Regions from separate parts of the Streptomyces sp. NPDC002054 genome, predicted to be linked through region 1. Evidence: riboswitches for the same ligand, from Rfam matches in the RefSeq annotation. Region 1 holds a riboswitch; each other region holds the start of a gene.
What was found. A riboswitch is a leader RNA that binds a small molecule or an ion and turns the genes downstream of it on or off. The one in region 1 is predicted to bind cobalamin.
Positions count from the first base shown of each region.

Region 2: linked by a shared signal. The riboswitch ahead of metE (5-methyltetrahydropteroyltriglutamate--homocysteine S-methyltransferase) and the one ahead of ABT123_RS29355 (ribonucleoside-diphosphate reductase subunit alpha) in region 1 are both predicted to bind cobalamin.
Region 3: linked by a shared signal. The riboswitch ahead of ABT123_RS18775 (cobalamin biosynthesis protein) and the one ahead of ABT123_RS29355 (ribonucleoside-diphosphate reductase subunit alpha) in region 1 are both predicted to bind cobalamin.
Region 4: linked by a shared signal. The riboswitch ahead of ABT123_RS31430 (ABC transporter substrate-binding protein) and the one ahead of ABT123_RS29355 (ribonucleoside-diphosphate reductase subunit alpha) in region 1 are both predicted to bind cobalamin.

Region 1 is NZ_JBEOXT010000037.1:40,603-47,602, forward strand. It holds gene ABT123_RS29345 (carbon starvation CstA family protein) at 1-1,615, shown strand, start outside; gene ABT123_RS29350 (YbdD/YjiX family protein) at 1,612-1,809, shown strand; cobalamin riboswitch at 2,012-2,140, shown strand; gene ABT123_RS29355 (ribonucleoside-diphosphate reductase subunit alpha) at 2,289-4,682, shown strand; gene ABT123_RS29360 (ribonucleotide-diphosphate reductase subunit beta) at 4,682-5,695, shown strand; gene ABT123_RS29365 (hypothetical protein) at 6,354-6,782, opposite strand.
Region 2 is NZ_JBEOXT010000020.1:42,576-49,575, forward strand. It holds gene aceB (malate synthase A) at 1-1,556, shown strand, start outside; gene ABT123_RS20330 (3-hydroxybutyryl-CoA dehydrogenase) at 1,553-2,452, shown strand; cobalamin riboswitch at 2,631-2,850, shown strand; gene metE (5-methyltetrahydropteroyltriglutamate--homocysteine S-methyltransferase) at 3,000-5,345, shown strand; partial or broken gene ABT123_RS20340 (DUF4430 domain-containing protein) at 5,399-5,688, opposite strand; gene ABT123_RS20345 (glyceraldehyde-3-phosphate dehydrogenase) at 5,969-7,000, shown strand, end outside.
Region 3 is NZ_JBEOXT010000018.1:57,571-64,570, reverse strand. It holds gene ABT123_RS18780 (cobyric acid synthase) at 1-1,161, opposite strand, end outside; gene ABT123_RS18775 (cobalamin biosynthesis protein) at 1,158-2,114, opposite strand; cobalamin riboswitch at 2,150-2,307, opposite strand; gene ABT123_RS18770 (hypothetical protein) at 2,423-2,644, opposite strand; gene ABT123_RS18765 (inorganic phosphate transporter) at 2,668-3,936, opposite strand; gene ABT123_RS18760 (alpha/beta hydrolase family protein) at 4,258-5,424, shown strand; partial or broken gene ABT123_RS18755 (hypothetical protein) at 5,676-6,290, shown strand; gene ABT123_RS18750 (hypothetical protein) at 6,357-7,000, shown strand, end outside.
Region 4 is NZ_JBEOXT010000043.1:9,162-16,161, forward strand. It holds gene ABT123_RS31410 (DUF6114 domain-containing protein) at 1-260, shown strand, start outside; gene ABT123_RS31415 (hypothetical protein) at 257-919, shown strand; gene ABT123_RS31420 (ABC transporter ATP-binding protein) at 942-1,718, opposite strand; gene ABT123_RS31425 (FecCD family ABC transporter permease) at 1,715-2,734, opposite strand; gene ABT123_RS31430 (ABC transporter substrate-binding protein) at 2,731-3,717, opposite strand; cobalamin riboswitch at 3,768-3,904, opposite strand; gene ABT123_RS31435 (serine hydrolase domain-containing protein) at 4,022-5,428, shown strand; gene ABT123_RS31440 (cytochrome P450) at 5,471-6,697, opposite strand.

The sequences.
Region 1 (7,000 bases):
CATCGTCAATGCGCTGGCGCACTCGCCGTGGGGCGTGTTCTCCATCGGCATGACCATCCCGATCGCCCTCTTCATGGGCTTCTACCTGCGCGTCCTGCGGCCCGGCCGGGTCACCGAGGTCTCCGTCATCGGCGTGGCCCTGCTGCTGCTCGCCATCGTTGCGGGCGGCTGGGTCGCTGAGTCCTCGCTGGCCGGCACCTTCACCCTGGAGAAGGAGACCCTGGTCCTCTGGATGATCGGGTACGGCTTCCTGGCCTCGGTGCTGCCGGTCTGGATGCTGCTCGCGCCCCGGGACTACCTCTCCACGTTCATGAAGGTCGGCACCATCGCCCTGCTGGCCGTCGGCGTGGTCATCGCGATGCCGACGCTGAAGATGCCCGCGGTCACCGATTTCGCCGCGGGCGGCAACGGTCCGGTCTTCTCCGGCTCGATGTTCCCCTTCGTCTTCATCACCATCGCGTGTGGTGCCCTGTCCGGCTTCCACTCCCTGGTCTCCTCGGGCACCACCCCGAAGATGATCCAGAAGGAGACCCAGGTCCGGATGATCGGCTACGGGGCGATGCTGACCGAGTCCTTCGTCGCCGTCATGGCGGTGATCACGGCGTGCATCCTGGAGCCCGGGCTCTACTTCGCCATCAACTCCCCCGCCGGAGCCATCGGGACCACGGTGGAGTCGGCCTCCCAGGCGGTGACCAACTTCGGCTTTGCCATCTCCCCGGAGGCGCTGACCCAGGCCGCCAAGGATGTGGAGGAGGCCAGTCTGCTCTCCCGCACGGGTGGCGCGCCGACCTTCGCACTCGGAATGTCGGAGATCTTCTCCGCCGTGATCGGCGGCTCCTCGATGAAGGCGTTCTGGTACCACTTCGCGATCATGTTCGAGGCGCTGTTCATCCTGACCACGGTGGACGCGGGCACCCGGGTGGGCCGGTTCATGCTCCAGGACACCCTCGGCAATGTGCACAAGTCCTTCCGGGACATCAGCTGGAAGCCGGGCGTGTGGTTCGCGAGTGCCATCGTGGTCGGCGGCTGGGGCTACTTCCTCTGGGTCGGCGTCAAGGACCCGCTGGGCGGCATCAACCAGCTGTTCCCGCTGTTCGGCATCGCCAACCAGCTGCTGGCCGCGGTGGCCCTGGCGGTCTGCACCACCCTGCTGGTGAAGTCCGGGCGTCTGAAGTGGGCCTGGGTGACGGGCGTTCCGCTGGTGTGGGACGCGGCGGTGACCCTCACCGCGAGCTACCAGAAGATCTTCTCCGAGGACCCGAAGGTCGGCTTCTTCGCCCAGCGCGACAAGTACCAGGACGGCATCGAGGCGGGGAAGGTGCTGGCGCCCGCCAAGTCCATGGACGACATGCACACCGTGGTCACCAACTCCACCGTGGACGGGGTGCTGTGCGCGCTGTTCGCGCTGCTGATCCTGGTGGTGCTGGCGGACGCAACCCGCACCTGCTTCAAGGCCATCGCGCGGCCCGAGTCGGTGAAGCTGTCCGAGGTCCCGTGGACCGAGTCGAAGATCGTCGCCCCGGCCGGGATGTTCCCGACGGCCGAGGAGCGGGCGGAGCTCACGGACGCCGGCCTGGACTCGGGCGGCGGCAAGGTCAAGGAGCCGGTGGCGTGAGCTCCGCGCGGCGGCTGCTGGCCCGGGTCCGGTACTTCGTACGGGAGTTCTCGGGCGAGGCGGCGTACGACCGGTACGTCGCCCACGCCCGCAGCCACGACCCGGCGGCGGAGGTGATGACCCGCCGCGCCTTCGAGCGGGCCCGCACCGACGCCCGCGAGGCGGACCCGCGGAACGGCTTCCGCTGCTGCTGAGCCGTACCCGAAGGGCCCCGCCGACTCCTGCGGCGGGGCCCTTCGGCGCGCTCGGCGCACCCGGTCCTGCACACTGCGGAGAGCCCGGCCGCACACCCGCTGCGCACCTACGCACTGGAACTGAACGCGCCGCGACAGTAACCACGCCGACCGACACGGACACAACATGTGGGGGGTCACGCATCAACGGCCCCCCACATGTATGCTCATCCCTGCTGTCGCCGCAGGGGAATCCGGTGCGAATCCGGAACTGTCCCGCAACGGTATGAAGTGCACCTTTCTCCAGAAGGGACGCGCAAGTCCGAGCACCTGCCGACGGTGCGCCCAGACCGACCGGTCCGGGTGCCGATTCGTCCGGGCCTCGCGGTTGGGCCGGTGGACGCCATGCGGCGCTGTACACGTTCTCGTCACGCCCGCATGCGCTGCCTCACGCCCCGCCGCCGAAGGTGACCGGAGCCGAGTGAGGGAGAGCTCCCCCCGTGACCATCGCGCCTGCCGCACCGCGAGCCGAGTCCGACCTGCCCGAGACTTCGTCCGGGGGCCCTGGTGCCGCGCTGCTGCGGACCCTCACGGAACTCACGGCCGACCTGCCCGACACCGACCCCGGCCGGGTCGCCGCCGCCGCCCTGCGCGGCCGGAGCTCGGCCGCGGACGAGGCCGAGCTGCGCGGGCTGGCCACCGAGGCGGCTGCGGGGCTGATCTCCGAGGACCCGGCGTACTCCCGGCTCGCCGCCCGGCTGCTCACCCTGGCCATCGCCGAGGAGGCGGCCGGGCAGGGCGCGGCCTCCTTCGCCGAGTCCGTCGCCGTCGGCCACCGCGAGGGGCTCATCGCCGACCGCACCGCCGCGTTCGTCGAGACCCACGGCACCCGGCTCGACGCCCTGGTGGAGCACTCCCTCGCCGAGGGCGCCGACGACCGGTTCGGCTTCTTCGGCCTGCGCACCCTGCACAGCCGCTACCTGCTGCGCCACCCGATCACCCGTCAGGTGATCGAGACCCCGCAGTACTTCATGCTGCGCGTGGCCTGCGGTCTCGCCGAGAACGAGAGCATCGAGGCCCTGGAGGAGGTCGCCTCGCTCTACCGCCTGATGAGCCGGCTGGACTACCTGCCCTCCTCCCCCACCCTCTTCAACTCCGGCACCCGGCACCCGCAGATGTCCTCCTGCTACCTGCTGGACTCCCCGCTGGACGAGCTCGACTCGATCTACGACCGCTACCACCAGGTGGCCCGGCTCTCCAAGCACGCGGGCGGCATCGGCCTGTCGTACTCCCGGATCCGTGCCCGCGGTTCGCTGATCCGCGGCACCAACGGGCACTCCAACGGCATCGTGCCGTTCCTGAAGACCCTCGACGCCTCCGTCGCCGCCGTGAACCAGGGCGGCCGGCGCAAGGGTGCCGCCGCCGTCTACCTGGAGACCTGGCACGCGGACATCGAGGAGTTCCTGGAGCTCCGCGACAACACCGGCGAGGACCAGCGCCGTACGCACAACCTGAACCTGGCCCACTGGATCCCGGACGAGTTCATGCGCCGGGTCAACGCCGACGCCGACTGGTCGCTGTTCTCCCCGGCCGACGTGCCCGAGCTGGTGGACCTGTACGGCGCGGAGTTCGACGCCGCGTACACCAAGGCCGAGGCGGCGGGCCTGGCCAAGAAGACCATGCCGGCCCGCGAGCTGTACGGCCGCATGATGCGCACCCTGGCGCAGACCGGCCAGGGCTGGATGACCTTTAAGGACGCCTCCAACCGGACCGCGAACCAGACCGCGCTGCCCGGCACCGTGGTCCACTCCTCCAACCTGTGCACCGAGATCATCGAGGTCACCAACGACGACGAGACCGCCGTCTGCAACCTCGGCTCGGTCAACCTCGGCGCCTTCGTCGTGGGCGGGGCGATGGACTGGGAGCGGCTGGACGAGACCGTCCGGACCGCCGTGACCTTCCTCGACCGGGTCGTGGACATCAACTTCTACCCGACCGAGCAGGCCGGCCGCTCCAACGCCAAGTGGCGTCCGGTAGGCCTGGGCGCGATGGGCCTGCAGGACGTGTTCTTCAAGCTGCGGCTGCCCTTCGACTCCGCCGAGGCCCAGGCGCTCTCCACGCAGATCGCCGAGCGGATCATGCTGGCCGCGTACGAGGCCTCCGCCGACCTGGCCGAGCGCAACGGCCCGGTGCCGGCCTGGGCCCAGACCCGTACCGCCCAGGGCGTCCTGCACCCCGACCACTACGACGTGCAGCGCCACTGGCCGGAGCGCTGGGACGCGCTGCGCGCCCGGATCGCGAAGAGCGGCATGCGCAACTCGCTGCTGCTCGCCATCGCCCCGACGGCGACCATCGCCTCGATCGCCGGCGTGTACGAGTGCATCGAGCCGCAGGTCTCCAACCTGTTCAAGCGCGAAACCCTCAGCGGTGAGTTCCTCCAGGTCAACGCGTACCTGGTGGAGGAGCTGAAGCAGCTCGGCGTGTGGGACGCGCAGACCCGTGAGGCGCTGCGTGACGCCTCCGGCTCGGTGCAGGGCTTCGGCTGGATCCCCGCCGAGGTCCGCGAGCTGTACCGGACGGCCTGGGAGATCCCGCAGCGCGGTCTGATCGACATGGCGGCGGCCCGTACTCCGTACCTGGACCAGAGCCAGTCGCTGAACCTGTTCATGGAGACGCCCACCATCGGCAAGCTCAGCTCGATGTACGCGTACGCCTGGAAGCAGGGTCTGAAGACCACCTACTACCTGCGGTCCCGCCCGGCGACGAAGATCGCCCGCGCCGCATCCGGCAGCGCCGCCGTCCCCGCCGCCGCCACCCCCCTCCCGCAGGCCGTCGATGCCGACGCGCTGGCCTGCTCCCTTGAGAACCCCGAGTCCTGCGAGGCCTGCCAGTAATGAGCTCCACCGACAAGAACCTTCTCGACCCGGGCTTCGAACTGACCCTCCGTCCGATGCGCTACCCGGACTTCTACGAGCGCTACCGGGACGCGATCAAGAACACCTGGACGGTGGAGGAGGTCGACCTGCACTCCGACGTCGCCGACCTCGCGAAGCTGACCCCGGCCGAGCAGCACATGATCGGCCGCCTGGTCGCGTTCTTCGCGACGGGCGACTCGATCGTGTCGAACAACCTGGTGCTGACGCTCTACAAGCACATCAACTCCCCCGAGGCGCGCCTGTACCTCTCGCGCCAGCTGTTCGAGGAGGCCGTGCACGTCCAGTTCTATCTGACGCTGCTGGACACCTACCTGCCCGACCCGGACGACCGCGCGGCGGCGTTCGACGCGGTCGAGGAGATCCCCTCGATCCGCGAGAAGGCGCAGTTCTGCTTCAAGTGGATGGACTCGGTCGAGAAGATCGAGCGGCTGGAGACGGCCGCCGACCGGCGCCGCTTCCTGCTCAACCTGATCTGCTTCGCGGCGTGCATCGAGGGCCTGTTCTTCTACGGCGCCTTCGCGTACGTGTACTGGTTCCGGTCGCGCGGTCTGCTGCACGGCCTGGCCACCGGCACCAACTGGGTGTTCCGGGACGAGACCATGCACATGAACTTCGCCTTCGAGGTCGTGGACACGGTCCGCAAGGAGGAGCCGGAGCTCTTCGACGACGCGCTCCAGCAGCAGGTCACCGACATGCTGAAGGAGGCCGTCGAGGCCGAGCTGCAGTTCGGCCGCGACCTGTGCGGTGACGGCCTGCCGGGCATGAACACCGAGTCCATGCGCGAGTACCTGGAGTGCGTGGCCGACCAGCGGCTGGTCCGGCTGGGCTTCCCGCCGGTCTACGGCTCGCAGAACCCGTTCTCCTTCATGGAGCTGCAGGGCGTCCAGGAGCTGACCAACTTCTTCGAGCGCCGCCCCTCGGCCTACCAGGTCGCGGTGGAGGGCACGGTCGACCTGGACGAGGACTTCTAGGTCCGAACTTCCAGGTCCGAACCTCTCGGTCCGAACCGCTCTTGCTAGCGTCCCCGCCCATGGGAAGAAGCACCTGGTCGACCAGGTCCTTGGGCGGGGGCGCTCTGCTGTGTGCGGCGGTGGCGCTGTGGCGGGCGCTGTTCCGGGCGGGGCCGCCGCTGCCCGATCCGTGGCTCGCCGTGCTCGGGTCGGCGGCGGTGCTGTGCGCGGCCGGCTGGGTGTGGGCGGCCGTCCGGCCGGTCCGGCCGCCGCGGGCCGTTTCCGCTCAGCCGCCGGCGGGCCCGCCGGCCCGGATGCCCTGGCGGGCAGCCGGCCGGCTCCGGGTGGCCGGGCTGGTGTGCTGTGTGCTCTTCCTGCCGATGCTGCTGGTGGATCTGGGGCTGCGGCCCGACGGTGCCGAGGCGCGGCGGATCGCCGTCCTGCGGGAGGCCGGCGCGATCGTCGACGAGGCCCGGATCGAGACGGTGCACCGCGAGAGTCCGCAGACCGACCTGACCGTACGGGTACCCGGACTCGCGGCGAGCGGCCACGAGTCGGTACGGGTGACAAGTGCGACGCTCGACCGCAGCCCCACGGTCGGCGACCGGGTGCTGGTCCTGCACGTCCCCGGTTCCCCCGGGCTCGGCGGCTATGTCGACGAGCCGGGCGTCCTCGCCCGCTATGCCGCGGATGCCGCGGGCGGCTGGGCGCCGCGTTTCTTCCCCGGGTCGGAGCTGCTGTTCTTCCTGCCGGTGATCGGGCTGTTGAGCACCGGCGTGCTGGCCCTTGTAGTGCTCCGGCCGCCCGCCGGGGTACGGGCGCTGCGCGCCGATGCCCGGACGCCGGGCCGGCAGGTGTGGGGGGTTCGTGCGGAGGTGCGCGTCGCCCGGCGGACCGCCGAGGCGGCCACCGGACGTACGGGCCGGACCTGGCTGGCGTTCACCACGGCCGACGGCGTCGAGTTCAAGGCGGGCAGGGAGGTCGGGCCGGTGGACCACGACCTGGCCGCGGTGGCGGCCGAACTCACCGGACGGCCCGGCTGGTTGTGCGGCCGGGCCCGGGACGGGAAGCTGTCCGGCCCGCAGTCCGTGTGCTTCGCCACCGACACGGGCGACGTGGTGTGGCTGCTCCTGGACCCGAGCACCTTCCGGCGGGTGCTGCGGGGGCGGACGGCCAGGGTGGCGCCGGAGCGCCGGAGCCGACTGCTGAGGCCGCGCGCCGAGGTCCGGCTGCGCTCCCATCTGCCCTGGCTGGCCGGGGTGTTCGCGGCGTGGGTGCTGCTGCTGCCGGCTGCTCACCCCGTCCGGCCACGGCCGCTCGTGGCTG
Region 2 (7,000 bases), on a different contig from region 1:
CACCGGGTGAGCGCCACGAGGAGATCCTGACGCCCCAGGCCCTGGAGTTCATCGGCCGGCTCGACGCCGCGTTCGCGGACCGCCGCCTGGAACTCCTCAAGGAGCGCCGCCGCCGTTCCGGCCACCTCGCCCACGGCACCCCGCTCGGCTTCCCGCTCGCCACCCGCGCGATCCGCGAGGACCCCGACTGGCGCGTCGCCCCGCCGGCCCCCGGCCTCACCGACCGCCGCGTGGAGATCACCGGACCCCCCGAACGCCGGATGACCGTCAACGCCCTCAACTCCGGCGCCAAGGTCTGGATGGCCGACTTCGAGGACGCCACCGCCCCGACCTGGGCCAACGTCATCGACGGCCAGCTCAACCTCAGCGACGCCATCGACCGGCGCATCGACTTCACCACCCCCGAGGGCAAGGAATACCGCCTCGGCGAGCAGCTGGCGACCATCACGGTCCGCCCGCGCGGCTGGCACCTCACCGAAGAGCACCTGGAGATCGACGGGCGCCCCGTGCCCGCCTCCCTCGTCGACTTCGGCCTGTACTTCTTCCACTGCGCGCAGCGCCAGATCGACGCCGGATCCGGCCCGTACTTCTACCTCCCCAAGCTGGAGAACCGGTACGAAGCCCGGCTGTGGAACGACGTGTTCGTGCTCGCCCAGGAGCTGCTCGGCATCCCCCGCGGCACCATCCGGGCCACCGTCCTCATCGAGACGATTACCGCCGCCTTCGAAATGGAGGAGATCCTCCACGAGCTGCGCGAGCACAGCGCCGGCCTCAACGCCGGCCGCTGGGACTACCTCTTCAGCCTCATCAAGACCTTCGGCCACCGCACCGACTTCCGGCTGCCCGACCGGGCCAAGGTCACCATGACCGCCCCCTTCATGCGGGCCTACACCGAACTCCTGGTCCGCACCTGCCACCAGCGCGGCGCCCACGCCATCGGCGGCATGGCCGCCCATGTGCCCAGCCGGGACGCCGAGGCCAACGCCGCAGCCCTCGCCAAGGTCCGCCTCGACAAGGAACGCGAGGCCGAGGACGGCTTCGACGGCTCCTGGGTCGCCCACCCCGGACTCGTGCCGCTCTGCCGCGAGGTCTTCGACGGCGTCCTGGGAGACCGGCCGAACCAGCTGGACCGCACCCGCGGCGATGTCGAGGTCACGGCCGCCGACCTGCTCTCGGTCCGCCGGACCGTCGCCCCGCCGACCGACGAGGGCATCCGCGCCAACGTCGCCGTCGCCCTGCGCTACTTCGATGCGTGGCTGCGCGGCAGCGGAGCGGTTGCCTTGTACGGGCTGATGGAGGACGCGGCCACCGCGGAGATCGCCCGGGTCCAGATCTGGCAGTGGCTCCGCCACGGCAGCGTGGACCACGCCACCGTGACCCGCCTGCTCGACGCGGAGTGCGCGGCCCTGGCCGCCGAGGACCCCGCCGCCCTGGCCGCGGAGGCCCGAGAGGTGTTCGTCCGTACCGCCCTCGCCCCGGAGCTGCCCGCCTTCTTCACCCCCGAGGCCTACACCCGCCACCTGGTCCGCCGCGCCACCGCGCCGGTGCCGTCATGACCGCCCGCAGCGGGACCACCCGGACCCGGACCACCCGCTTCCAGCGCATCGGGATCGTCGGCGGGGGCCAGATGGGCGCCGGCATCGCCGAGGTCTGCGCCCGGGCCGGCCTGGACACGGTGGTGGCCGAAGCCGACGCCACCGCGGCCCGGGCTGCCCGCGAACGCGTCGCCGTATCCCTGGAACGCGCCGTCCAGCGCGGCAAGCTCGACCGGCTCTCGGCCGAGGACGCCCTGGCCCGGCTGGTGTTCACCGGAGACCTGGAGGACCTCGCCGACCGGCAGCTCGTGATCGAGGCCGTGACCGAGAACCCCGAGGCCAAGGCGGAGGTGTTCACCGCCCTCGACAAGATCGTGGAGGATCCGTCGGCCGTCCTCGCCACCAACACCTCCGCCCTTCCCGTCATGCGGCTGGGCATGGCCACCCTCCGCGCGGACCGGGTGGTCGGCCTGCACTTCTTCAACCCCGTGCCCGTGCTGCCGCTGGTGGAGGTGGTGACCTCCCTGCACACCTCGGCGGAGACCGCCGCGGCCGTCGAGGCCTTCGCCCGCGACACCCTGGGCAAGACCGCGATCCGCTCCCAGGACCGCGCCGGGTTCGTCGTCAACTCCCTGCTGATCCCCTATCTCCTGTCGGCCGTCCGGATGGCGGAATCCGGCTTCGCCACCGCCGCCGACATCGACGCCGGCATGGAACAGGGCTGCGCCCACCCCATGGGCCCGCTCAAACTGGCCGACCTGATCGGCCTGGACACCGTCGCCGCCATCGCCGCAGCCCTCTACGAGGAGTTCAAGGAGCCGCTGTACGCCCCGCCGCCGCTGCTCAGCCGCATGGTGCAGGCCGGGCTGCTGGGCCGGAAGACCGGGCGCGGGTTCCACCAGTACCGCCAGGGCTGAGGGGCCCCGGCAGGCGCCGACCCGGGCATGAGGGTCCCGGTCGGCGGAGCAGAACGCGGAGCGGCCTGGTGAGCCGCTCCGCGTTCTGCCGTGGGCGTTCGCGCGTTCACGCGTTCGCGTGTCTCAGATCACCGTCCGGAATGTGAACTGCGCTATCCCCTCGGCGGAACCGGCCTCTAGGCTGGCCGGTGCAGCTGGTTCGCCCCGTCCGCCAGGCGGGATGCGTCGTAAGAGGGAACCCGGTGGGAATCCGGGACTGCCCCGCAGCGGTGAGCGGGAACGACCGCCGTCATACGCACTGGACCCGGCCGGGTCTGGGAAGCGACGGCCAGTAGGAGCCTCGTCCACGACGAGACGTGCCCGCGAGTCCGAAGACCTGCCCGTTGCCCGCACACGCCCAGCCGTGTGCGGAATCCCGGTGACCTCGTGGGCGGGTCGGCGTGCAGATCAGGCGGACACCCGCGCGTACCCATCCGGACGCGCCCGTGGCTCCGTCCGGTCGGTCACCCCTTTCGCGCCCCCGACCCGTCGCCGGGTCCATGGAGACATGCTCGCGAAGGAGAGTTCCGTGACCACCACGTCCGCAGCCACGGGAGCCCAGGCCACCGTGTACGGCTACCCCCGCCAAGGCCAGAACCGGGAGCTGAAGAAGGCCGTCGAGGGCTACTGGAAGGGCCGCGTCACCGCCGAGGCCCTCAGAGAGACCGCGGCCGGCCTGCGCCGCGACACCTGGCAGCAGCTGGCCGAGGCCGGCCTGCACGAGCTGCCCACCGGCGACTTCTCGTACTACGACCACGTCCTCGACACCAGCGTCATGGTCGGCGCCATCCCGGCACGGCACCGCGCCGCCGTCGAGGCCGACGCCCTCGACGGCTACTTCGCCATGGCCCGCGGCACCCAGGACGTGGCGCCGCTGGAGATGACCAAGTGGTTCGACACCAACTACCACTACCTGGTCCCCGAACTCGGCCCCGACACCGCCTTCACCGCCGACCCCGCCAAGCAGGTCGCCGAGCTGAAGGAAGCCCTCGCGCTCGGGCACACCGCCCGGCCGGTCCTGGTCGGCCCCGTCACCTACCTGCTGCTCGCCAAGCCCGCGCCCGGGGTCGCCGACGACTTCGTCCCGCTGACCCTGCTGGACCGGCTGCTGCCCGTCTACGCACAGGTGCTGGCCGAGCTCCGCGCCGCCGGCGCCGAGTGGGTCCAGCTCGACGAGCCCGCCCTGGTCCAGGACCGCACCCCGGCCGAACTGAACGCCGTGGCCCGCGCCTACCGCGAACTCGGCGCGCTCACCGACCGGCCCAAGCTGCTGGTGGCCTCGTACTTCGACCGGCTGGGCGAGGCCCTGCCGGTGCTGGCCAAGGCGCCCGTCGACGGCCTCGCCCTCGACTTCACCGAGGCCGCCGCCGGCAACCTGGCCGACCTCGCCGCCATCGGAGGCATCCCCGGCAAGCGGCTGGTCGCCGGTGTGGTCAACGGCCGCAACATCTGGCTCAACGACTACGAGAAGTCCCTCGCCACCCTCGCCACCCTCCTCGGCCTCGCGGACCGGGTCGACGTCGCCGCCTCCTGCTCCCTGCTGCACGTACCGCTGGACGCCGGGGCCGAGCGCGACCTCGACACACAGGTCCGCCGCTGGCTCGCCTTCGCCCGCCAGAAGACCGCCGAGATCACCACCCTGGCCCGCGGCCTGGCCCGGGGCACCGGCGCCATCGCGGCCGAACTGGCCGCCAACCGGGCCGACCTGGCCTCCCGCGCCCACTCCTCCCTCACCCGCGACCCGGCCGTCCGCGCCCGGACCGCGGCCATCACCGACGCCGACGGCCGCCGCTCCCAGCCGTACCCGGAGCGGGCCGCCGCCCAGCGCGCCCACCTGCGGCTTCCGCTGCTGCCCACCACGACCATCGGCTCCTTCCCGCAGACCTCCGAACTCCGCACCGCCCGGGCCGACCTGCGGGCCGGCCGGATCGACGGCGCCGCGTACGAGCAGCGGATCGAGGCCGAGATCCGCGAGGTCCTCGCCTTCCAGGAGAAGGCCGGCATCGACGTCCTGGTGCACGGCGAGCCCGAACGCAACGACATGGTCCAGTACTTCGCCGAGCAGCTGACCGGCTACCTCGCCACCCAGCACGGCTGGGTCCAGTCCTACGGCACCCGGTACGTCCGCCCGCCCGTCCTGGCCGGGGACATCTCCCGCCCGGAGCCGATGACGGTGCGCTGGACGACCTATGCCCAGGCGCAGACCGCCAAGCCGGTCAAGGGCATGCTGACCGGTCCGGTGACCATGCTCGCCTGGTCCTTCGTACGGGACGACCAGCCGCTCGGCGAGACCGCCCGGCAGGTCGCCCTCGCCCTGCGCGACGAGGTGGGCGACCTGGAGGCGGCCGGTACTTCGGTGATCCAGGTGGACGAGCCGGCCCTGAGGGAAACCCTCCCGCTGCGGGCCGCCGGCCATGCGGACTACCTGGCCTGGGCCACCGAGTCCTTCCGGCTGACCACCAGCGGCATCCGGCCGGACACCCAGATCCACACCCACATGTGCTACGCCGAGTTCGGCGACATCGTGCAGGCCATCGACGACCTCGACGCCGATGTCATCAGCCTGGAGGCGGCCCGCTCCCATATGCAGGTGGCCGACGAACTGGCCGGCGCCGGCTATCCGCGGGAGGTCGGCCCCGGCGTCTGGGACATCCACTCCCCGCGCATCCCGTCCACCGAGGAGGCCGCGGCCCTGCTGCGCAAGGGCCGTGAGGCGATTCCCGCCGAACGGCTCTGGGTCAACCCCGACTGCGGGCTGAAGACCCGCGGCTGGCCCGAGACGCGGGCCTCCCTGGAGAACCTCGTCGCGGCGGCCGTGCAGGTGCGCGCGGAGACGGCGGCCGGCAACGCCTGATCCCGCCCGGGCCGGAACGGTCACCGCGACCGTTCCGGCCCGATCCCGCTCCTGGCCGAGCCGCCGCCGCTGACCTGCTTGATGGTGTCGACGGAGAAGTCGTCGAAGGACGCGTACCAGGTGCCGTCCCAGTCGAAGTAGTTTCTGCGCGCGGCGTCGTCGAGGGCAGCGGTCGGGGTGGGAACGGCAGTCGGGTTCGCGCCGCCGTTGGTGCCGTCGCACTTGTGCGTGCCGCCGGTCGCGGTGGTGACCTCGTGGCCTGGGCGGCGGCCGGCGCGGTGGCGAGGACGAGCCCGAGAGCGGCGGCGGTGACAACGGCTCGGCGGGCGACGGTCTGGCGCATGAGGTGCCCTTCTGGCAGGAGGCGGAGTCGGGGTCGTGCGCCGACGCCCCGACCGCCCCCGGGCATACCACGGTTGCAGGTCAGCGCCGGATTCCCACCGGCTTCCCCCAGTCACGCAGCCATTCGGTTGTGGCATGAATCGTATGACCTGAAGGATGGCTGGGGAAGGTGCTCAAACCGTCACAGAAGGTCACGATTGCTCGCTCAAGAGGTACCGCTTGAATGATCAAAGGAGCGAGGGGTTAGCATATGAGCGCCGCCTAGCTCGAAAGATAAACCTGTGACTGTCAATGACGACTCGTTCACCAACTGGAAGAACCGCGAGGAGATCGCGGAGTCGATGATCCCGATCATCGGGAAGCTTCACCGGGAGCGGGACGTCACGGTCCTCCTCCACAGCCGCGCCCTGGTGAACAAATCCGTGGTGAGCATCCTCAAAACCCACCGGTTCGCCCGCCAGATCGACGGCGAGGAGCTCTCGGTCACCGAGACCCTGCCGTTCCTGCAGGCCCTCACCGCGCTGGACCTCGGCCCGTCCCAGATCGACATCGGCATGCTCGCCGCCACGTACAAGACCGATGACCGCGGTCTTTCCGTCGAACAGTTCACCGCCGAGGCCGTCGCCGGCGCCACGGGTGCCAACAAGATCGAGTGCCGCGAGGGCCGCGATGTCGTCCTCTACGGCTTCGGCCGCATCGGCCGCCTGGTCGCCCGCCTGCTCATCGAGAAGGCCGGCTCCGGCAACGGTCTGCGCCTCCGCGCCATCGTCGTCCGCGGCGGCGGCGAGCAGGACCTGGTCAAGCGCGCCTCGCTGCTGCGCCGCGACTCCATCCACGGCCAGTTCCAGGGCACCATCACCGTGGACGAGGCGAACAGCACGATCATCGCCAACGGCAACGCGATCAAGGTGATCTACGCCAACGACCCCTCCGAGGTCGACTACACGGCGTACGGCATCAAGGACGCCATCCTCATCGACAACACGGGCAAGTGGCGCGACCGCGAGGGGCTCTCGAAGCACCTGCGTCCCGGCATCGACAAGGTCGTCCTGACCGCCCCGGGCAAGGGCGACGTCCCGAACATCGTGCACGGCGTCAACCACGACACGGTGAAGCCGGACGAGCGCATCCTGTCCTGCGCCTCCTGCACCACCAACGCGATCGTCCCGCCGCTGAAGGCGATGGACGACGAGTACGGCGTGCTGCGCGGTCACGTGGAGACCGTCCACTCGTTCACCAACGACCAGAACCTGCTGGACAACTACCACAAGGCCGACCGCCGTGGCCGCTCCGCGCCGCTGAACATGGTCATC
Region 3 (7,000 bases), on a different contig from region 1:
CCGGGCGAAGCGGACCCGGACCGGCAGCAGGCCCAGCCCGTCGACCACGCCCGCCCGCGATTCGACCTCGTCCTCGATCCGCTCGCCCAGCGCCTGGAAGCCACCGCAGATGCCCAGCACCGGCCGGCCTTCGGCGGCCCGCCGGGCCAGCGCATCGGCCAGCCCCCGCTCCCGCAGCCACTCCAGCGCCTTCACGGTGCCCCGGGTGCCCGGTACGACGGCCAGGTCGGCATCGGCCAGTTCCTCGGCCCGGTCCACGAACCGCACCACCACACCCGGTTCGGCCGCGAGCGCGTCCACGTCCGTGAAGTTCGACATCAGCGGCACCGCGCAGACCGCGACCCGCAGGACGTCCTCGCCCACCGGCGGAGCCACCAACGACTCGCGGACCGAGCCGCGCAGCGAGACCCGCAGGCCGTCCTCCTCGTCGATGCCCAGCCCGTGCCGGAAGGGCAGGACCCCGTACGTGGACCGGCCGGTGATCGACCGCAGCATCTCCATGCCGGGCTCCAGCAGGGAGACGTCACCGCGGAACTTGTTCACCAGGTAGCCGGCGATCAGCGACTGGTCCTCGGCCGACAGCAGGGCCGTGGTGCCGAAGAAGGACGCGAAGACCCCGCCCCGGTCGATGTCCCCGACCACCACCACCGGAAACCGCGCGGCCCGCGCGATCCCCATGTTCACGATGTCCGTGCGCCGCAGGTTGATCTCGGCCGGGCTGCCCGCCCCCTCGCAGATCACGGCGTCATACGTGCCCCGCAACTGCTCCAGGCAGTCCGTGACCACACCGAGCAACTGCTCCTGACGCCCGCCGTGGTAGCCGCGCGCACTCATCTCGCCCACCGGCTTGCCCAGCAGCACCACCTGGCTGCTGCGGTCGCTGCCGGGCTTGAGCAGCACCGGGTTCATCAGAGCCGTGGGCTCCACCCGGGCCGCCTGCGCCTGCATGGCCTGCGCCCGGCCGATCTCCGCGCCCTCGAGGGTGACGAAGGAGTTCAGCGACATGTTCTGGGCCTTGAACGGCGCCACCTTCACGCCCTGCCGGACCAGCCAGCGGCAGATGCCCGCCGTGACCACGCTCTTCCCGGCGTCCGAGGTGGTGCCGGCGACCAGCAGCCCCCCGCCGAGCCGCCCCTTGCTCACGCTGCTCGTGCTGCTCATGCGCGTCCCCTCCGTACCCGTGCGGCGAGCAGCCGGCCGCCGACGCAGGCGGCCAGCGCCAGCCAGGTCACCTGCCGGGACAGCCGTACCGCCCGTTCGATGTCGGCGACCTCCACCGGCCGCCCGGTGTCCCCGTTGAGCACCGCCCGGTGCTCCACCCGTCCCCCGTAGGCCAGGGTGCCGCCGAGCCGGACGCCCAGGGCACCCGCGAAGGAGGCCTCCACCGGGCCGGCGTTGGGGCTGGGGTGGGCCGCCGCGTCGGTGCGCCAGGCCCGGACCGCCCCCCGACGGTCCGGGCCGGCGACCACGGCGGCCAGCGCGGTCAGCCGGGCCCCCGGCCAGCCCGCGAGGTCGTCCAGCCGGGCGGAGGCCCAGCCGTAGCGCAGGTGGCGCGGCGACTTGTGGCCCACCATCGCGTCCAGGGTGTTCACGGCCCGGAAGGCGACCAGCCCGGGCACCCCGGCGACCGCACCCCACACCAGGGCGCCCACCACCGCGTCGGAGGTGTTCTCGGCGACCGACTCCACGACGGCGCGGGCGATCTGCTGCCCGTCCAGCGCCTGCGGGTCGCGCCCGCAGAGGTGGGGGAGGCGTTCCCGGGCCACCTCGGTGTCCCCGGCGGCCAGGGCGCCGCCGATGGCACGGGCCTCCCGGCCCAGTGAGGTCCCGCCGACCACGGCCCAGGTGGCGGCGGCGGTGAGGGCGATCCGGACGGCGGCGGGACGGGAGCGTACGGCGCGGGCGGCCAGCGCACCCGCGGCGGCTGCGCCTCCGGCGCACACCAGGGTGTGCACCACGCCCCGCGAGCGCCGGTCGCGCCAGAGGACGCGTTCGACGCCGGCGGCGGCTCGTCCGAAGGCGGCGACGGGGTGCCCGCGGCGTGGATCCCCGAGGATCCGGTCGCCGATCAGGCCCGCCGTCACGCCGTACGCGAAGACGCGATCGGCACGCATGGGGCAGGTATGTCCTCACTCAGGGTCCGCGCCCTGGTTCGACGTGTCCGGCGGCGAGAGTTCCTGGCTCCCGGCGGGCAGGGACGGCTGTCCGTGCTCCCCGGTGACAGTGGCGGGACCGCGCCGGATTCGCACCGGACTTCCTCTGCTGCCGCCGTAATGGCTCCGGCAGTCCACCACGCACCGCGATGGCCCGTCAACTTGCCGTTGACCTGCTGAAACGAGAACTCCCCCCGGGGCTGCCCGGGGGGAGTGACTCTGTGGTGCTTCGGGTGGTGCGGGGTGGGGCGGGGTGGTGCCCCGGGGACTCAGGCGACGATGAGCCAGATCCCGTACGTCACGGCCGCGGCGCAGAGCGCGAAGCAGGCGTACGCGCCGGTGCGGGCCAGGGTGGCTGCGCCGCCCTGCTCGGTGGCGGCCTCGTGCCGGGAGAGCCCCACCATGCCCAGGGTGAACAGGGCCACCAGAGCGACGGTGGCGGAGAGGCTGACTCCGAAGACGGAGCCGAGAGCTGCCCAGTCGATCTTCATACTGCCGAAACCTTCTCTGTTGGTCAGACCGCGGCGGCCGGAGCCGCCGGGGTCTCGCCGGGCGCGGGGGCGCTCGGGGCGGGGATGGTGGCCTTCAGGTCCTCGTCGGTGACCGCGGCGGTGGTGCCGGCCGGCGGCACGGTGACGGCCGCCATCGCGGTGGTGACCACGCCGGGCGCCTCGGCCGGGGTCTCCAGCTCGTTGACGTTGTTGTGGTCCACGACCTGGCGACGGGAGATCAGCCAGATGGCCAGGCAGGAGCCGACCAGGAAGACGGTGACGGCGGCGATGCCGATGTCACCGGTGCGCATGACCAGCTCGGCACCGGCCGAGACCAGCGCGGCGGCCGGCAGGGTCAGGCCCCAGGCGATGAACATGCGGGTCGCGGTGGACCAGCGGACCACACCGCCCTTGCGGCCCAGGCCCGCACCCATGACCGCGCCGGAGCACGAGTGGGTGGTGGAGAGCGAGAAGCCGAGGTTGGAGGAGGCCAGGATGACGCTGGCGGCCGAGGTCTGGGCGGCGAAGCCCTGCTGCGGCTGCAGGTCGGTCAGGCCCTTGCCCATGGTGCGGATGATGCGCCAGCCGCCGAGGTAGGTACCGAGCGCGATGGCCAGGCCGGCGGAGACGATGACCCAGACGGGCGGGTTGGAGCCGGGGGCGAGTGCCCCGCCGGCGACCAGGGCCAGGGTGATGATGCCCATCGTCTTCTGCGCGTCGTTGGTGCCGTGCGCGAGGGAGACCAGGCCCGCCGAGGCGATCTGACCGGCCCGGTAGCCCTTGGCCGAGGTCTTCTCGCCGACGTTCTTGCCGACCTTGTACGTGACCTTGGTGGCCAGCATGGCGGCCAGACCGGCGACGATCGGCGCGGCGATCGCGGGGATGAGCACCTTGGTGACCACCACGTCGCCGTTGACGGCGCCGATGCCCGCGGAAGCCACCGCGGCACCGATCAGGCCGCCCATCAGGGCGTGGGAGGAGCTGGAGGGGAGTCCGACCAGCCAGGTGATGAGGTTCCAGAGGATGGCGCCGACGAGCGCCGCGAAGATCACCTCTGGCTGGATGCCGTCCTCGTTGACCAGGCCCTTGGAGATCGTCTTGGCGACCTCCACGGACATGAACGCGCCGACGAGGTTGAGCACGGCGGACATGGCCACCGCCGTCTTGGGCTTGAGGGCGCCGGTCGAGATGGTGGTAGCCATCGCGTTGGCTGTGTCGTGGAAACCGTTCGTGAAGTCGAACACGAGAGCGGTAATGATCACGATCCCGAGGAGAAGCGTTATGTGCTCCATTTACCCAGGCTTCTGTTTGACGTCAGTGGCTCGGCGACCGTAGGCAACCTAGGTGAACTAAAAGTGAACTGAGACGGGCGGTGCGGTGTACCAGCCCGGCCCGGCTTCGGGATCCTCGTCCTGATTCTGCCGCCGATGGACCGATTCGTGCACGTCACACGCAGGTGAACGGAACCTTCCGGTGGGGCCGCCCCCGGTCTGGGGGTACCTTCCGGGTCCCCCGGAAGAGACCCAGATCACGTGCCCGGACGCCGCCTTTCAGGCCGTCCGGCCGATTCCGCTCCACTGGCCGGGGCTGCTCCGGCCGCCGAAACTGGAACAGTGCGACCCGCAACAGTGACGGCAGCCGCCGTCACCACCCTTCTGGTGGGTGCCGGAGCAGCCGCGGTCGCGGCCGGCCGGTACGCCGCCGACGCGGCCCTGCGGCCCGAACCGGGCCGCCCTCTGCCCGGCGGCCCCCGGCTCGTCGTCCACGGCACCGCCGGCGGCAGGGTCGCGCTCACCCGCTCCCTGGCCTCGCTGCGCCCGGGCACCTACGGACTGGACGCCCCCGGGGTGCACGCCGTGGTCGGCCGGGTCCTGCCGGACGCCCCGCACACCCCGGACACCGTCGTACGCCAGCTTCTCCGCGTCACCCACGGCCACCTCGACCCCGGCACCCGGGTCAGCCTCACCCCGCAGATCCACCTCGGCAACCCGCGCACCGCCCTCGGCCTCGACCACGCCGATGTGGACGTCCCCGGCGAGCTGGGGGCGCTGCCCGCCTGGTTCGTCCCCGCCGTCCGCAACACCTGGGTGATCACCGTCCACGGCCTCGGCGCCACCCGGGAGCACCCCATGGTGGTGATGCCTTTCCTGAACCGGTTCCGGCTACCGGTCCTCGACCTCGCCTACCGCGGCGACCTGGGCGCTCCCGAGTCCCCCGACGGCCTCGGCCACCTCGGGGCGTCGGAATGGCGCGATCTCGACGCCGCCATCCGCTACGCACTCCGCTTCGGCGCCCGCCGGGTCGTCCTCTACGGCTGGTCCACCGGAGCGACCATGGCCCTGTACGCCGCCGAACGCTCGGCCCTCGCCGACCGGATCGCCGGCCTCGTCCTGGACTCCCCGGTCCTGGACCGGCACACCACCCTGCGGAACCTGGCGGCGGCCCGCGGGACGCCGGCCGTTCTGCTGCCGCTGGCCGTCCGCGCCGCCGAGAGCCGCGCCGGGCTCCACGGGGACCACTGGGGCCATGGGGGCCATGGGGGCCACGGGGACCACCGGGATCCGGCCGCCGATCCCGCCGCCCTCCGGGTCCCGGCCCTGGTCTTCGCCGGACCGGACGACGCCCTCGCCCCCTGGGGCCCGGCCCGCCGGTTCGCCGAGAGCCGCCCCGACCTCGTCACCCTGCACACCGTCCGGGACGCCCCGCACGGGGGAATGTGGAACGTCGACCCGGCCCGCTACGAGGAAGCACTGCGCCGCTTCCTGACCCCTCTTATGTGAGCTCTTGTGTGAACTGCCGTCCACGCGTGCGCGGACGGCCGGGAATCTCCGGCCGGGGAGCGGGCGGCGCGGGTGTGTTGTCCTGGTCTGTACCACGGCCCACCAGCGGCAACGGCCGGTTCCGTTTGGGCTTTCGGCCGGTGACGGGCGAGACTGATTCCGTGACGTCCCGAAAGCCTGATGAGCAGTTGGCTCGCGACTCCAGACTCCGACTCGTCTCCCCGCGTTCCGTGGCCGCCGCCCGCAAGGCGGTGACCAACCGGCGTACCCGGCCGGCCCCCCGGCCGCCGGAGGGAACCCCGGCCGCGCCCGAACTCGCCAAGAGGGCCAGGGCGTCGCTCTCCGATGCGGTACGGCTGGCCCGTTGGGCGGAACGCACCCTCGGCACCGCCGATGGATCCCGCCCGGCCCCGGCCGGCGCGCTGCCCGCCCCCGACGTCGAACGGGCCTCCGGGGAACTGAGCCTGACGCACGGGCAGGTCCAGGCCGGCTGGGACCGCGCCCGGCTCGCCGGACTCGTCGAGGTGCACGGCGGCAGTGCCCGGCCCGGCTGGCGGCTGCGCGCCTGGGACCGCGACGACACCGCCGTGCTGCGCGGCTGGGTCGCCCTCTTCGACGCCTGGTCGCTGGTCCACCCGGCGCCCGCCGACATCGCACCCGAGCTGGTCGCCGAGGTCGTCGAGGCGATGCCACAGGTTCTCTCGCTGCTCCAGCTCTCGGCCGGCCCGGTTACTGTGCCGGCCCTGCTCGACCTGCTGGGCCAGCGCGTCGCCGAGCTCCGCGACGAGCGCTGCGAAGTCCCGTACGCCGCGGACCCCGCCTTGGCGGCGGAAGCCGGAGCCGCCGCTTCCGGTGCGGCACCGGCCCCCGTGCTGGTGCACGAGGGACCGGCAGCCGGGACCGCCGAAGGCGCCCACCGCGCCGGCCCGGAGCTGCCGGCCCTCGAGGCCGCCGCCCCGGCCGGGCCGGTCCCGGCGCCGGCGCCGATCGAAGCTGCCACCGCCGGGGCCACCGCCACCGCCACCGTCGCCGCTTCCGGTGCGGCAGCCGAGCACGCCAAAGGTGCGCACCCGGTCCGCGCGGAGCTACCGGCCACCTGGGCCGCGGCCCCGGCCGGGCCGGTCCCAGCGTCCGGCGAAGCCGCCGTGGTCCCCGTGCTGGTGCATGAGGGACCGGCGGCCGGGACCGCCGAAGGCGCCCACCGCGCCGGCCCAGAGCTGCCGGCCCTGGAGGCCGTCGCCCCGGCCGGGCCGGTCCCGGCGCCGGCCGAAGTCGAGGTGGCCCCGGGCCGGGCCTCGGACGCCGAAGGCCGGACCCTCCAGGGGGCCCGTCCGGGCGAAGCCATGGCCGCACCCGCAGCCGGTGGAGCCGAGGCGCGGCGGACCGCGCCGCTCGCGCGGCTGCTGCGCTGGGCGCTCGGCGGGCTCGCCGCCGTGGACGCCGTCGCCCTCGGGCCCGCCCAGGCCAGCCTCACCCCGCTCGGCAGCTGGGCTGTCTGGGTCAAGCTGGAGCAGATCTGCGTGGCCGCCCAGAGCCCCGCCGGGAACATCGAGCAGTCCGCCGCCGCCATGCTGCA
Region 4 (7,000 bases), on a different contig from region 1:
TGCTCGGTCTCACCGTCTGGTTCGCCCCGCACTACCGCGCCCTCGCCGGGGTCCTCACCACCCTCATCGCCACCGCCGCCCTGGTCTTGTCCAACCTCGGCGGATTCCTGATCGGGACCCTGCTGGGCATCCTCGGCGGCGGCCTGATGTTCGCCTGGCAGCAGACCCCCTCCGCTGCACGCACCCCCTCCCCGGCAAGCACCCCCTCCCCCACCCCCACCGCCGTACCGCACTCCGATCCCCAAGGAGCACAGCCATGAGCCGTACCCGCACCACCTTCGCCCTCGGACTCGCCACCGCCGGCGCACTGACCCTCGGCGCCGCCGCGGCCACCGCCGCACCGTCCCCCGCACCCTTGCCGGCGGCCGGTTCCACCACCGTCACCCCGGCCGGGCACGCCTTCCAGGCCACCCTCAGCGGCAAGGCCACCCTCAAGGCCGGCGCCGTCACCGTGACCTGCACGGTCTCCGTGTCCACCGGCACCGTCCCGGCCGCACCCGGCAACCACAACCCGGCCGGCCCGGTCTCCTCGCCGATCTCCGCACCGACCTACAGCTCCTGCACGGCGAGCCTGCCGGGGGTCACCCCGACCGTCACCACCAGCGGCGCCTGGCAGGTGTCCATGCAGCACGGGTCGCCGATCACGGCCACCATGACCGTCCCGACCGGCGGCCTGGTGCTGAAGACCACCGGCCTGGCCTCCTGTACGGTCGTCACCGCGCCCACCGCCCCGGCGAACGTCCCCGGCACCTGGACCAACGGCTCCCCGTCCACCCTGACCTTCACCAACGCCTCGGTGCCGGTCAAGGTCACCGGCGGGTTCGGCTGCCCCACCAGTGCGACCTCCTCCACCTTCAACGCCGTCTACAAGGTGGCCGACACCACCGACCCGTCCCAGCAGATCACCGTCGCGCCGTAACGTTTCCTCAAACCCGGATACCTCAGGGCAGATAGACGATGCTGGGCGCGCCGGTCGTAGGATGGACGCCGATCCGGGTCCGTACGCCGTACACCTCGCCCAGCATCTCCTCGGTCAGCACCTCGGCCGGGGTCCCGGAGGCCACCACCCGCCCCTCGTGCAGGAGGCACAGCCGGTCGCAGAAGGAGGCGGCCAGGTTGAGGTCGTGCAGCACCAGCAGACCGGTGGCGGGCAGGCCGCGCACCAGCGCGAGGACCTCCAACTGGTAGCGGATGTCCAGGTGGTTGGTCGGCTCGTCGAGGGCCAGCAGACCCGGGTCCTGGACCAGGGCCCGGGCGACCAGGGCGCGCTGCCGCTCCCCGCCCGAGAGCTCGTCGAAGGTCCGCTCGGCGAATGCCGGGATGCCCACCGTGCGCAGGGCCTCCTCGGTCCGGCGTACGTCCGCGGGGCCGTCCTGCTCCCAGAAGCGCTTGTGCGGGCTGCGGCCCATGGCGACCACCTCCCGGACCGTCAGCCCGAAGGTGCCGCTCGCGTCCTGCGGGACCACGGCCACCCTGCGGGCCCGTTCCCTGACGGTGAGGGAGGCGGCGTCCCGGCCGTCGAGCAGGATCCGGCCGGCGGTGGGCCGCAGCGTGCCGTACACGCAGCGCAGCAGGGTGGTCTTGCCGCTGCCGTTGGGGCCGGCCACGCCGACGGTCTCACCGGGGCGGGCGGTCAGGTCGATCCCGTGCAGCAGGGTGTGGCCGCCGGTCTCGTAGCGCAGTCCCTCGATGCGCAGTTCGGCGGGCGCGGGCGTCATCCGAGGACCCCTTCGGCGCGCGAGGACCGCCGCAGCATCCACAGGAAGAACGGTCCGCCGACCAGCGCGGTGACCACCCCGACCGGTATCTCCTCGGGTGCGGCGGCGGTACGGGCGACCAGGTCGGCCAGCACCAGGAACACCGCCCCGCCGAGCGCGGCCACCGGCAGCAGCGCCCGGTGCCCGGCGCCCACCGCCATCCGGGCGGCGTGCGGGATCATCAGCCCGACGAAGCCGATCGCCCCGCTGTAGGCCACGAGCACGCCGACGACCAGCGAGGCCAGGACGAACACCGCGGCGCGGAACCGTCCGGTGTCCAGGCCCAGGGTCTGCGCGCCCTCCTCGCCCGCGAGCAGCAGGTCGAGGGGCCGAGCCAGGGCGAGCAGCAGCCCGGTGCCCAGCAGCAGGGCGGCGGCGGGCAGGGCCAGTTCGTCCCAGCGGGCGCCGCCGAGGCCGCCGAGCGTCCAGAACAGCACCAGGCGGACCTGGTCGGCTTTGGCGGCGAGCACCAGGACCAGGCTGGTGAGGGCGGACAGGACGTACTGGACGGCCACCCCGGCCAGGATCAGCCGTCCGGTGGTCATGCTGCCGCCGCGCCGGGCCATCGCGTACACGGCGACGAGGGCGCCCAGTGATCCGGCGAAGGCGGCGGCGGGCAGGGTCACGGTGGTTGCCAGTCCGGCGCCGACCCCGAGGACCAGGACGCAGACGGCGCCCGCCGAGGCTCCGGAGGAGGCGCCGAGCAGGAACGGGTCGGCGAGCCGGTTGCGGACCAGGGCCTGGAGGACGGTTCCGGTCACGGCCAGCCCGGCGCCGACCACCGCGCCGAGCAGCACCCGTGGCATCCGGACGTCCCAGACGATGGCGGCGAAGGCGCCGGTGCGCTGCCCGCCGAGCACGATGTCGAGGACCTGTCCGGGCGGGATGCGGACCGGGCCGAGGGCGAGCCCGGCGACGGCGGAGCCGAGCAGTGCGGCGGTGAGCACCGCGAGGACGGCCGGGGTGCGACGGGTCACGCCGCGTCGGGGTGCAGCTGGCGGGCCAGGGACTCGACGGCGTCGTCGACGCGCACCCCGAGCACGGCCGAGGACAGCGGGAGGACCACGAACCGCTTGTTCTTGACGGCCGGGACCTGGGCGAGGGCCGGGTCGTTCAGCAGGCGCTGCTTCTTGGCCTCGACGGGGGTGCCGCCGTAGTCGTAGATGAGGATGACCTCGGGCTTGCGCTCGATGACCTGTTCCCAGGACACGTCGCCGAAGGTGTCCTTGAGGTCGGCGAAGACGTTGGTGCCGCCGGCCCGGGTGATGATCTCGTTGCCGATGCCGTTTCCGCCGGAGGTGGAGGCGGCGCTCTCTCCGCCGTCGTAGGCGAAGACGGCGGGCCGGTTCTTGCCGGCCAGTTTCTGCGCCACGGCGTCGATGCGCCGCTGCTGATCCTCGATCAGCCGGGCGCCGCGCTCGGGGACTCCGAAGGTGCGGGCGACTTCGGTGATCTCGGTCTTGAGCTGGTCGAGTCCGACCGGGCCGGTGGCGCAGTACTCCACGCTGAGGCGGGTGTTGATCCCGCTCTTCTGCAGGCCTGCCCGGTCGCGGCCGGCCGCCTTGTCGAAGGCGCTGGCGTAGCCGCCGTAGACGAAGTCGGGGTTGGCGGCGAGCAGTTGCTCCTTGGAGGGGTACTCCTTCGCCAGCACCTTGATCTTGTCGTAGGCGGGCCGGTAGACGGGGAGGATCGCGTCGTCGAGGTAGGCGGTGCCGACCATGCGGTCCTGGAGGCCGAGGGCGAGCAGGATCTCGGTGGTGTGCTGGGTGAGGGTGACCGCGCGCCGGGGCGGTTCCCGATAGGTGGTATCGACCCCGCAGTTGGTGGTGGTGTACGGGAATCCGGGCGCGGCGGCCGGCTCCCCAGCGGTGTCCTCCTTGGCACCGGCGCAGCCGGCCAGCGGTATGAGGAGGGCGAGTGCGGCGAGGGCGCGCAGGGCGGCGGCGCGCGGGTGGGTCAGGACCACGGGATGCCTCTCCGGGGGATCCTCGTCCCCTGGTCGAAGTGAAGAACGAAAAGAGGCGGCGCGTCAGTGTCTGACTTCCGGATCCCGCGGGGGACCAGGTCACAGTGGCGGGACCGCACCGGGTTCGCACCGGTTTCCTGATCTGCGCCGCCTGGGGTGACGCGGGCCAGTCTGCCAGACCGCAGCTGCGGCACCGGACTGCGGGCCCGACTTGCACTGCGTTCAAGTACTGGTCTATCGTTCCACTTGAACACAGTGCAAGTGGAACGACCGACCACGCACCGACAAGGGGACCCGCATGTCCGAGCACACGTTGTCCGCGTTATCCGCGCTGGTAGAGGCCAAGGCAGAGGAGTTCGCCATTCCCGGCATCTCCGTCGGGGTATGGGCGGACGGGCAGGAGGTGTTCGCGTCCCACGGCGTGACGAGCATCGACAACCCGCTGCCGGTCGACCGCAGGACGCTCTTCCAACTGGGGTCGGTGTCGAAGACCTTCACGGCGACCGCGCTGATGCGCCTGGTCGAGAGCGGCCGGGTCGAACTGGAGGCGCCGGTGCGCCGCTACGTTCCCGAGCTGGTGCTCTCGGACCCGCAGGCCGCGGACCGGATCACCGTGCTGAACCTGCTCAACCACACCGGCGGACTGGACTGGGGGGTCATCGCCGACACCGGGGACGGGGACGACGCCCTGGCCGCCTACATCGCGCTGATGGCCGAGGCGAAGATGGCCGCCCAGCCCGGCACCCGCGCCTCCTACAGCCAGTCCGGCTACAACCTGGCCGGGCGGGTCCTGGAGAAGGTCACCGGCCAGACCTACGAACAGGCCGTCGCCGAACTGGTCCTGGAGCCCCTCGGACTCTCCGACACCCTCTTCGCTCCCGCCGACGTCATGACCCGGCGGTTCGCCGTGGGCCACGACCAGGACGAGGACGGCACCCTGTCCATCGCCCGCCCCTGGCGGGTCCCGCGCGCACACAACCCCGGCGGGGGCATCGCCTCCTCGGCGGCGGACCTGCTGCGCTGGGCCCGGTTCCACCTCGGCGACGGCCGTGCGGAGGGCGGCGAGCCCGTCCTGGACGCCGGGCTGCTGCACCGGATGAAGGAGCAGACCGTCGCCCTGCGGAGCAGTAGCCAGGGTGACGCCCTCGGTATCTGCTGGTTCCTGCGCGATGTGGACGGGGTCCGCACGGTCGGCCACGGCGGGTCGGCGATCGGCCAGTTCTCCGAGTTCCTCATGGTGCCCGAACGGAACTTCGCCGTGGTCGCGATGTCCAACGCCGGCCCGAACGGCATCCCGTGCAACCAGGCCGTCGTCCGGTGGGCGCTGCAGACCTGGCTGGGGGTGACGGACCGGGACCCGGAGCCGCTCCCGCACGACGCGGCGCGGGCCGGCGAGCTGGTCGGGACGTACGACATCGACGCGATGACCCTCGTCATCGGCACCGACGGGGCGGGCCTGACCCTCGACGTCCGGATCAAGCCGGAGATCCGCGCGGCCTCCGACACTCCCCTGCCGGCGGACCACGCACCGGCCGATGTCGGCCTGCTGCCCGGCGACAAGGACGAATACGTCGTCACCAGCGGAGGCCTGCAGGGGCAGCGCGGCTACTTCACGCGCGACGAGAGCGGCACGGTCGTGGGCATCGACCTCGCCGGCCGGCTGTTCCGACGGCTTCCGGCACCGGCAGCCACCCCCTCCCGGTGAACGGCCGCCCGGTGCCGGACTGCCGTTCACCGGGAAGGCCGTTCACCAGGTCACCGGCAGGCTGACCACCCCGTGGAAGTCCGAGTCGGTACGCAGCGGAACCTCCTCGGCCGGGATGGCCAGGCGCAGGCCGGGGAACCGCTTGAACAGCTCGACGAGGGCGACCCGGACCTCGACCCGGGCCAGGTGCTGGCCGAGGCACTGGTGGATGCCGTGACCGAACGTCAGCTGCCCGGCGGCCTGCCGGCGTACGTCGAGGACGTCGGGATTCGGGTACTTCTCCGGGTCCCGGTTGGCGGCCTGGACGGCGAGGGTGATCGTGTCCCCGGCCTTCACCGTCCGGCCGGCCAGCTCGACGTCCTCCAGGGCGGTCCGCATCCCGGTGTCGGTGATGGTCAGGTAGCGCAGCAGCTCCTCGACCGCCTGGTCGGCACGCTCCGGCTCGGCCTGCAGCGCGGCCAGCTGATCGGGGTGGGTCAGCAGGGCGTAGACACTCAGCCCGATCATGTTGGCGGTGGTGTCGAAGCCCGCACCGAGCAGCAGTGCACCGATGTTGGTGAGTTCCTCGTCGGTGAGGTCGCTGTCGGTCAGTTCGCTCAGCACGTCGTCGGTGGGCTTGGCACGCTTGGCCAGGACCAGCTCGCCCAGGAACTTCTGAAGCTCGCCGTAGGCGGCGAACTGCGCCTCCGGACCCTGGCTGTTGTCATTGGTGGCGATCGCCTGGCGTTCGAAGAACTCCCGGTCCTCGTACGGGACTCCGAGCAGCTCGCACATCATCTGCGCCGGGATGGGCAGTGCGAACTCCTGGAACAGGTCGACCGTCGGCCCCTGTCGCTCCATGGCGTCCAGGCGCTCGGCGGTCACCTGCTCCACGCGCTCGGTGAGCAGACGCATCCGGCGGGTGGTGAACTTGCCCGCCAGCAGCCGCCGGTAGCGGGTGTGCTCGGGAGCGTCCATCCGCAGGAACATGCCGGGCTCGGCCGGAGGGGCGGTGTACTCGGCAGCCGGCCCCGGGACCGGCCAGTGCACCAGCTCCGGACGCGTGCTGAACCGGTTGTCGGCCAGCACCTCGCGCACCAGGCTGTGGCTGGTCGCCAGCCATCCGACGTGCCCGTCGGGATAGACCATGGAGCGCAGCGGCTCCTCCTCGCGCAGCTGCGCGAACTCGGCAGGCGGATCGAACGGACAGCCGGCCGGACGCTCTGTGGGCAGGGCCGCGAGCGGCGGCAGGGGCTCCGAAGTGCCCGTCGTTCCAGTCGGGTTGACCATGTCAGCTCCTCGTCATAGGCGCGTGAAATCCGTTTGCCCATGATCGTTAACGCAAAGTGCCACCAGGCTGCGCGCGAGCAAATGTTGACGAGTCTCTAACGCTTCGGCCATGCGCCAAAACGCCAATATTGCCGCTATCGACCGAAAATCGACGCGACAGATCCAAGCGGAATATATCTTTCCGATCTTTGCAGGAGCTATATTCAGCCTTTGCTTGACCGAAATTCGACGCCTCTCCTCCGAATGGACGAGTGTGCTCCGACCGGGCGGCCCTAGGCTGGCCCCCTCAACCGGGGGAGGCCC